DNA from 2 places in the Shewanella sp. SP2S2-4 genome. Region 1 is predicted to be linked to the other one. Evidence: riboswitches for the same ligand, from Rfam matches in the RefSeq annotation. Region 1 holds a riboswitch; the other holds the start of a gene.
What was found. A riboswitch is a leader RNA that binds a small molecule or an ion and turns the genes downstream of it on or off. The one in region 1 is predicted to bind cyclic di-GMP.
Positions count from the first base shown of each region.

Region 2: linked by a shared signal. The riboswitch ahead of gbpA (N-acetylglucosamine-binding protein GbpA) and the one ahead of Q4Q54_RS03615 (glycosyl hydrolase family 18 protein) in region 1 are both predicted to bind cyclic di-GMP.

Region 1 covers NZ_JAUOER010000002.1:389,906-395,158, forward strand. The annotation lists gene Q4Q54_RS03615 (glycosyl hydrolase family 18 protein) at 1-2,373, opposite strand, end outside; cyclic di-GMP riboswitch class I at 2,489-2,577, opposite strand; gene Q4Q54_RS03620 (ROK family protein) at 2,881-3,675, opposite strand; gene Q4Q54_RS03625 (aminopeptidase P family protein) at 4,068-5,253, shown strand, end outside.
Region 2 covers NZ_JAUOER010000001.1:120,687-125,939, forward strand. The annotation lists gene gbpA (N-acetylglucosamine-binding protein GbpA) at 220-1,665, opposite strand; cyclic di-GMP riboswitch class I at 1,788-1,887, opposite strand; gene Q4Q54_RS00600 (TMEM165/GDT1 family protein) at 2,299-2,853, shown strand; gene katB (catalase KatB) at 2,965-4,440, opposite strand; gene Q4Q54_RS00610 (YgjV family protein) at 4,780-5,022, opposite strand; gene Q4Q54_RS00615 (PaaI family thioesterase) at 5,112-5,253, opposite strand, start outside.

The DNA of each region.
Region 1 (5,253 bases):
ACTGTGACTCACAGTATCGCCCGTGTTGTACACCACACTGGTTTGCCAAGCAGGATAGTTACCGGCATTAGGATCGGTTGCATCACAACCACCACCGATCACTTTTGGCGTCACGGTCAGATTAGTCGATGCGCTCGCATCCAAGGCACCATCGGAAACCAGCACGCTCAAACCATAGCTGGTCGCTTCGGTGACATTAGGCCCAGTGACCACTAAGGTGGCACTATTTTGTCCGGTTGCCGACACGCCAGCGGGCACAGTCCAAGCGTAAGTTAAGGCATCACCGTCGGCATCAGAGGCACTCGCCACTATGCTAACAGTTTTACCCGCTTCCACTGTTGCAGTGGCAGCTACACTCACCACGGGAGCTTGGTTCGGAGTATCCGCCTTATTGGTCACTGTCACTGAATCTGTGGCAGATAACCCTTCTGGATCAGTGACTTTAAGGCTAAAACCATAGACAACATCGGTTTGCGTTGCACTCAGTTGAATCGTCGCATTCGCCATATCGGCGTTTGCGATGGCAATCGTTGGGCCAGACACTTGAGTCCAAAGATACGTCAGCGCCTCATTTTCAGGATCGCGCGATCCGCCACCATTGAGCACCACATCGGCGGGACCTGTGACATTCACATCCGCACCTGCATTGGCAATCGGCGCTTTATTCACCGGTGGCGTAGTTCCTTCGCCATGACCTAAACCTTCGTGCATCGCATTTAGAATATCGCCGTTATCGGCATCAATTTCCCATGCAAATAAACCACCTAGCTGATTGGCAAGCACATATTGGCCCTTGGCTTTAACGGAACGCGCATCATCGAAAGTGATTAAATCTCCCGTAGATGCCTTGAACAATGATGGCGCCTCGGCCGTTTCGTCATAGCTGTAAGTCCAACCGCTCCCCATGTACTCGTTCACTATCTGGCGATAATCCACCACGCCATCTTCCCATGTGCCTTTCACTTTGCCCGTCGCTGTCCCTGTGAATGGGTTATTGCCCGTGTAGCCATTCACGCCTGTCCAGCCGCGGCCGTACATAGCGGCACCAACCACAATTTTTCCTGGGGTAACACCTTGAGTTAACAGAGCTTTAATACCCTTGTCTGTGGTGTAGCGGGTATCAGGATCCCAACTCGCCTCATAAAGATTGGTTTGATGACCGAGTTCAGTGTTCGTCCAACCGCCATTGAAGTCGTAACTCATCAAGAAGATGTAATCCATGTACTGCTGAGCGGCCTGATAATCGACCTTTGCCATTTTTTGAGCATCGATACCAATTGCGGAAGTCAGTTCATAGGTACGACCCGTCTCAGCACTTAACTCGTCGAGCATGGCGCGCAGTTCACGCATCAGGGTCACATAGGTTTCACCGTCATTGGCATTACCTAAGTTTGGATTCGCACCGCCACCACCTGGATATTCCCAATCAATGTCGACACCATCAAAGAACTTCCACGTTTGCAGGAATTCCTTCACCGATGCGACAAAGGTATCGCGCTTAGTTTTATCGCCAAAGTAGAAAAAGGGATCAGATAACGTCCAGCCACCGACCGAAGGCAAAATCTTTAGATCGGGGTGGGCTTGCTTGAGCGCCATCAATTGACCGAAGTTGCCTTTGTAGGGATCAGAGTAGTCACTCACCCCCGCCTGTGGCATTTGGACCGCCGCCCAAGGATCGTGGATAGCAACTTTAAAATCTTCACGGCCACTACAGGCACGTTGCAACGCTTGGAAACTGCCGTCGATTTCTTTCAAGCTATCGTTAATGCCATCACCACCGCAAATAGGGGTAAAGCCATATAAAATATGAGTTAAGTTCTGTGCTGGGATCTTATCGACTGGGAACTTACGGCCATACACCCCCCATTCTACAAAGTAACTGCCGACCACTTTGCCCGACTTGTTAACATATGGACGATTGTTTTCTTTAAGCGGAGCATTGAGTGGCACTAAATGGCTGCCATCGGTATCGGCCACGAGGATTTCTTTGGCATCGCTCGCCGTACAACCATCGCTGTTACACAGTTGCACTTGCATCTGATAACGGCCGCCTTTGTTCACCTTAAAGTTAGCGGTGCCCGAAGCGCCTGAGGCGCCTTCCCAAGCGACATTACCGTTGAGCAGCACTTGGGCTTTATTGCCCACATCACCACTCCAAAGGTTCCAGCTGACGGACACGTCGGCAGCATCTTTAATGGTCACCAACTGATTGTAAGCCGTAGCGGCTTGATTAACTTCGATAATAGCGAACTTGGTTTCGCCCCAACCTATAGTCGGTTTGCCGGGCGCTACGGCAAATGCACTGACACTCACGGTAGATGCCAGCGCCGATGCCACCAGCAAGGCTGATGTTGAAATTTGAGTCTTGAACATGAGATATCCCTATTGAATTTTTTATATGAATCAATAAGGCAAACAAAGCGTAGACAGGAAACAACACTCTCTTAAGACCATGCAACACGACAGACAATTGCACGAAGAAAAAACCTGTGGTATCCCCGCTATCATAGGTACAGACGAACCCTTAGACCGGAGGCTTTGCGTCCCAGTTTTTCAACTGGTTTGCCTTTTACACGCGATGACAACGTTGTCATTGCGATAATCAGCATAGACGTAAGCGCAATAAAAATGCAACAAAATATTATCAACTAAGGTATTGGTCTGATAAAAAAGCAATTAAATGCAGTTCAGCTATTCCTAATATTTACTTTGATAATTAATGATTTGCTGACTATTTTAGCCATAAAAAAACAGGACACGATAAGCCAAAGGCATCACCTGTCCTGTTATCAATTTCACTATTTATGCTGCTAATACTGCTTAAACCACTAGCACTGAGCCACTGTAATCTAATAGCTCAAAACCATTAGCTAACAGCATCTATGCTCCTTGTGCGCGAGGATAATCCCTTGCGAGCATCACAGATAAACCTCGGCACACTAAGGTTTCCATATCATCGACGCGGTTGATTTTCATCTCAGCTAAGGGCGCGCTCAATGCCATTTGCTTTAAGCTTTCGAGGCAGCCTTTGTAGTAAGGAGCACTGTTCATCATGTTACCCGCGAGCCAAATCCGATTGGGATTAAACAAATTAACGGTCCACGCCAGCCCCATACCAAGGTAACTGCCCGCACGGTATAAATCATCCTGAGTGGTGATGTTACGGCTGCGTACAGAATCGCCACTGGCGAGTTGTTCTAAACTAAATTCGCCTGATTCTGTCATCACGCGGCAATGGCCCAACTCCCCTGCCACCCCTGTCGCTCCAGTAAAAGCTTGCCCATTAAACGCAATCGACATCCCTATCCCAGTGCCGCACATGACCAACAACTCACAGGCATATTTGGCATCGCACGTGGCTTGCATACCCGCATCCATATCGTTGCAAATAAACTTAAGCTCGCCTTGAGTTTTCACTGTGTCAAAACTCAAACCATTGAGTCCGGGTAACGATTTACAGGCAACCAAACGATTATTTTGTACGAGTCCTGGTACGCCAATCGCTAATTGGTAATGCTGTAAATCGTAATCGCGTTCAAGTGCAGCGATTTGATTATTTAACTCTTCAATTTTAAAACCTTCGCCTGTGGGGATTTTATATTGTTCTGTATGTCCCGCGAGCTGAAGTTCGAACAGGGCTGTCGTACCGCCCACATCTATTGTTAGTATTTGCATCGCTTACTCCACTGATACATGTGCCCCACTCTGACCCCGAGCGGAGATGGCAAATGTTAGCATAGGGTCCAAATGTTAGCGATTGAATAAAACTTAAGTCGCTAATTTGTAAGGAACAAGTCTACAAAAAATATGACTGACATTTTGTTTTACTCAGGTTTTATGCTAAGAATCACACAAATAAATTAAGGGTAAAACACTTAGCTTGCTCATCACAGTCAGCACAAATTCACGATTGTATACAAAATCCTTTATTCGCTCCCCTTGCATCTCGCGCGTTAGGCTTGCGATAATCCGAGCTGGTTAGAACTCAAATCAACATAGACCTACTTATCCTTAGGCAAGCTTTGCCTACCGACTCGCACAGCGTGCCAGTCTCACTTGGAGCCCATATGTCACATTCAATTGCCAGCCGCCTCGGTGCCATTCGCAGCGAATTATCTTCCGCCAATCTCGATGCTTTTATCATTCCCCGCGCCGACGAGTATCTGGGCGAATATGTGCCAGAACACAACGAACGTTTGTACTGGGCAACCCACTTTACCGGTTCGGCAGGCATGGCTATCGTATTGAAAGATAAAGCCGCAATATTTACCGACGGCCGTTATACGGTGCAAGTTCGTCTGCAAGTAGATGCTGCACTTTTCAGCTACGAAAGCCTGACAGACACGCCACAAATTGAATGGTTATGTGACACGCTACCAGCGGGGTCACGCATTGGCTTCGATGCACGCTTGCATACTTTAGCTTGGTTTGAAAATGCCAAAGCGACCTTAAACAAAGCCCAAATCGAATTAGTGGCAGTTGAGCAAAACCCTATCGATTTATATTGGCAGGATCGCCCCGCACCATCGAGTGCGCCAATCACGTTATTCAGTAACAAGAGTGCCGGTAAAACCAGTCTGCAAAAACGTAATGAAATTGGCGCCTTAGTGAAAAAAGCCGGTGCTGATGTCGCGTTGATCGCCGCCTTAGATTCTTTCTGCTGGTTGTTAAATATTCGCGGTAACGATGTGCCGCGTCTGCCCGTTGTGCTCGGCAGTGCCCTACTCCACGCTAATGGCGATATGCAGCTGTTTACCGATTTAAGCAAACTCCCTGAGGGCATTGAGGAGCATGTCGGTGCAGGCGTTAGCTTTAAAAGTGAAGCGTCCCTCGCCGATACGCTGGCGAGTTTATCAGGCGTTAAACTGCTTGCCGATCCAAACTCAGCTAACGCTTGGACACAAAACCTCGCCCGTGAAGCGGGGGCTAAATTGATTGCTGGCATTGATCCGGTTTCTTTGCCTAAAGCGCAGAAAAATCCCTCAGAACTTGCCGGAATGCGCGCTTGTCACATTCGTGATGGCGTTGCTGTGAGCCGCTTCCTTGCATGGTTAGATGCCGAAGTCGCCGCCAAGCGTATGCACGATGAAGCCACACTTGCCGATAAGTTAGAAAGCTTCCGCCTGCAAGATGAGCGCTATCGCGAGCCAAGTTTCGACACCATTTCTGCAGCGGGCCCCAATGCCGCCATGTGCCATTACAATCACAACAATGGCACACCAGCGATGATGACGATGGATAGCATCTACTTAG
Region 2 (5,253 bases), on a different contig from region 1:
TGTACGGTAACAACTTAATAGCGCTGTGATAAACGAAAACATACAAGCTAACAAAATCGCTACCTTTGTTGGAAATACGTGGGGTTCAGCATTGTGGGGGAATCGAGGTAAAACGTATATTTTGACAGTCGCAAGCGCGCTGAATATGGGCTTAAACATATTCGCTGTGTTTAAGCCCAATCACCTCATGTTGAGAATCAATTAACTCAAGATGTTAATTTACAGTTCAGTCCACGCCATAGTCCAAGAAGCGCCAACACCTGGCTCAAATCCTGTGGCAGAAACCGACCACTGCATGCAATAGCCGCTATAGGGGAATGGCTTACATTGATACACTTTGCCATTTTTAGGCTGTAACACTGTAGTGCCTGCAACGTAACCTTTCACCCCTTCAGGGAAGACAAAATCCGCTTCCGGCGTTGGTGCTTGATCCTTTAAGAAGAGATCAAAGTTCTGCTGAATAACATCACCTTGTTTAGGCTCAGCTTTAACCTGCAAGTGATAATGCCCAGCTTTAGGCGCAACCACGTCTAACACTAAGCTCGCGCTGGTATTGTTAACGGTTTGACTGACAAAACCGGCTGCCGTGCCATCGTGACTAAACAAATACGCAGACACTAACATTTCAGCATTGCTAGTGACGTCAAAACGAACCTGCGCCGCGCCGTCGATAATTTGATAATCGTCGGCAAGTGAAGTGACTTCTAAGCTGTTGCCCGGTGCGGGCGCCAGATCAAATCCCACTTCGACACGCTCAATACCTGAAGTCGTCGCAGTAAAAATGTCGTTTTTGCCATACACAGGCTCAATCACACCTGATGCATTTTTTTGTCCCGCTTTTAACTGAGACTGCTGGGCATTAATCGCGCTCGCTAATAGGAAAGGCCAATTTTGTTTATCACCTTGAGTCGCATCGCTAATGGTAATGACTGTTTGCTTAGCCGGTTGCTCACCATTGGCATCGAACACTCGGGTCATCACTTTATCGCCCGCCTTGAGATCGAGTGACGGATTGATGTCGCCCACATCGAGCCATTCACCCGGTACGACGGGACCCGAATCTAAGTTCACATCGATAGCATTGTAGAAACTGTTGGTGGTATCGCCCACTTCCCACACGGCTAGAATCACTTGATAACCGCTGCGACCTTCTGGCACATAGCAGTCATGGGTCACTAACTTAGGCGGCTGCACCATGCCACCATCGACCACGCAGAATGGCGCTAAGTCAAAGCTCGCACGGCTTAAAGCTTGGTTTTGATTCCAATCTTGGCGAGTTAAATAATAACGCCAATTGCGGGTGACATGATTGGCAGTGAACTGCCAGCTGAACTTATTCCAGCCCGCTTTAATATCTGTCTTTGACCAACGGCTGGAACTCTGTTCATCTAAAGGCGAGAAAGCACCATTACCCGCACTCGCCAGTTTGCCATCCGCAGGACCTGACTCAGGAAAACCTGATGGTCCTTCAACGCTTTGCGGTTCCCATTGCACCGCACCACAGTTGGCATTGTTGCCGGTTTTACAGGCATAGGAACGTGACTCTGGCGCCACAACATAACCATGTGCCTGTGCAGAAATACTCACAAATGTATTTGCCGCCATCACTGCGGCGGCCAATAAACTCAATTTAGAAACAGGGGAAAAAACAGTAGGATTTGCCACTTTAATGCACTCCATTTGCACCCATCTTCGCCAGTATTGGCTTGGGCTTAGGTATAAAAGTGGTATTTGGGCAAACAACAGCATTAAACAGCAGTCGTTTATCTTTCACAGAAATCGAATTCTGCGGCAACTCCGCTATCTTAGTTCACTAAAAAATCCATTTACAACCTTAGACCGGAAGCTTTGCGTCCTAACTTTTCAATTAGTTTGCCAAATACGGTAGGTGTCATCGAATCACTACGAGTTAATAGTATGTAATCAAGTAGAAATGACTTGGCTAAATTAGCAACAAAAGACAACGCTGTCAAAAAATTAACCCATTTATATTCATATAATTACAGAATGTCGCGCGGTATTATTCTGACACCCGTCAAACATTCATTCATGCCTACTGTAATAAACTCGTGCTTGAAACCGAAATTCACTTAGGTATAATGCCCACCTCGCTTCGGGGGAGTAGCTAACTGGATGTCGAACCATCGTCATCTAGGGTGAACATCAACATACTTGGCCACACGCCATGGTGTTCACAGCAAATCATCGATTTGCCCAGCAAGACCTGAGCACAATGACTGCACCTAGGGGTGGACGGTTTATTGTGCTTATGTCTTAACCACCCCTAAAGGATCACACTTGGAAGCCCTACTTGCCTCAACCTTTACGGTTGCTATTGCCGAAATTGGTGATAAAACTCAATTACTTGCACTAATTCTTGCCGCAAGATTTAAAAATAAAACCGCCATTATTTTAGGCATTTTGTTGTCGACCTTATTCAACCATTTTGCCGCCGCTTGGATTGGCCAATGGGCGATTAACTGGGTCAGCCCAGATCTTGCCCGCTATTTAGTGGCTGCGTCCTTCTTCGCGATAGCCCTTTGGGTGTTAATCCCAGATAAAGTCGATGCTGAAGAGAGCCGTTTCTATAAAATGGGCCCCTTCCTCGCCACCTTTATCCTGTTTTTCATCGCCGAGATGGGGGATAAAACGCAAATCGCAACGGTAGTGTTAGCCGCAAAATACGATTCATTAACTATGGTGGTTGCAGGCACAACCTTAGGCATGCTGCTTGCCAACGTACCAGTGGTGATCGCAGGCCATTTCAGCGCCGAAAAATTGCCTATGTTGTGGATACACCGCGGCTGCGCCGTATTGTTCGCACTGTTAGGCGTAGCAACACTACTGTTCTAGATCATTGATCATATTAAATTAAGGCAACACAAAGGCCAGTGATAAACATCACTGGCCTTTCTACTTACAGCGGTTGTATTGAGATAAACAGTGTCGACTTAGAAACGCAGTTTATAGGCCTAATGCCGTTTTAATCCGTTGACCGTAATCCGCATCGGCTTGTTCGAAATGCGCCACCATACGTTGCTGCACATCTACACTCGCTTGACTTAATGAACCTGAAATCGTTGCCACTAAGCGCGCTTTCTCCGCTTCAGAGAAGATGCGATACAGATTACCCGCTTGGGTATAATCGTCTTGGTTATAACGACTGTAACGCGCCGCTTCACCTTCTAAACGCAGTGGTGGTTCGCTAAAGTTTACTGGCTCAACCAAGGCATCAGCAGTGCTGTTCGGGCCATAGTTTGCCGAAGCGTCGCCACCCGTTTGGCTACCATGGTAAGGGCATTGTGTGCCCGCCATAGCGCCCGCACGTTGATGGTGATTTGCCTTAGCCGCATGTGGGCAGTTCACCGGTAACTGGTTGTAGTTAGCACCAATGCGGTAACGCTGGGCATCGGCATAGGCAAATAAACGCGCTTGTAACATCTTGTCGGGTGAAGCCCCGACGCCTGGGACCAAATTGCTCGGTGCCAATGCCACTTGCTCAACTTCGGCAAAATAGTTTTGTGGCAGACGATTCAGTTCTAATACACCAATCTCAAGTAATGGATAGTCGCTATGCGGCCAAACCTTAGTTAAATCAAATGGATTGATATGGTAAGTATTGGCATCTGCCTCAGGCATAATTTGCACATTAACCGTCCAACGCGGGAAGTTACCATCAGTAATAGCAACCACCATATCGCGCTGTGATGAATCGGGATCTATCCCTTTTAATTTATCGGCTTGTTCATTGGTTAAGTTGACCACGCCTTGCTGGGATTTAAAGTGGAACTTCACCCAGAAACGCTCGCCCTTGGCATTCCACAGCGAGAAAGTGTGTGAACTATAACCGTGCATTTGGCGGTAGTTGGCTGGAATACCGCGATCCGACATCAAAATGGTCACTTGATGCATGGCTTCAGGATTCAATGACCAAAAGTCCCACATGGCCTGTGGGTCTTTTAAGTTTGTCTGGGGATTACGCTTTTGCGTATGGATAAAGTCTGGGAACTTAATCCCGTCACGCAAGAAGAAAGTCGGCGTATTATTACCCACAATATCGTGATTACCGCGAGCCGTGTAGAAACGCAAACCAAAACCGCGTGGATCGCGCTCAGCATCGGCTGAACCCATTTCACCACCGACGGTCGAGAAACGAATGAAGGTTTCAGTTTGCTTACCAACGCCATTGAAATGGTCGGCAATGGTGTAATCGCTTAAATCTTTGGTCAGGGTAAATGTGCCGTAAACGCCAGTACCTTTGGCATGCACGATACGCTCAGGAATGCGCTCACGGTTGAAATGGGCTAACTTTTCAATTAAATGCCAATCCTGTAATAGCAAAGGACCACGTTCACCCGCCGACAGAGAGTTTTGATCGTCGGCCACTGGGGCGCCGTTTTGGCTCGTTAAGTACTGACTTGTTTGATGTTGTTGACTCATGCCCTGCTCCTTAGTCTTGATTGCTGGTTAACCAGGTTTCAATTAAATCGTAAATGGTGGCCATGGTTTATCTCCTTGGCTGCGACGTGTTGTCGATGGAGCAAGAATAGATAATTACCACCAAAGAATAAAACGATTAAACTAGATTCAAGTAATCTATAAAAAAGATTAAAAGAAAAATATCAAAGTCGATAAACGATTGCGCGGACTCACAGCCAATGGTCCGCTCACATCATTTAAGATGCGGTTGAAAACCAACATGGCTGCTTGCTGCGATGAAGCTGAGTGCTGTAAAGCAGAGTGCGGTACAAAAAAGCGGAGAAAGATGATGCGTTGCCATTAACTGGCGGGTAAGTCGGCTTCGCGGTAAAGCTTAACCAGATAATAAGTGTCTATCAGTACGATAAAAAAGTTCACTAAGGCAACAGGATAAGCCCCAATTGCCACGCCGTAGGCCACAAATAAAGCCGCACCGATAAGATTCCACCAGCGCAGTTTTTTGATGTTCGACATCATCAGTGATATTGCGACAACCACAGACGCTAAATAACCAACCCATTCCCAAATTGTCGCGTTATCCATATCCAATCCTTATTTATATATTATTTAAATCAAACGATTGATACGCCATTCACACCACAGGAAATAGGCTGGGCTATTGCATTTAGCATTTAGCGTTTAACGACAGCCGCCGTCATCCGTGAAATACAGGTCAGTTCACCGGCGCCGTTATGGATTAACACTTCCCATACAGAGCTGCGTTTTCCTAAATGAATAGGCTTAGCCGTGGCGGTTAATAGCCCATTACGGGAA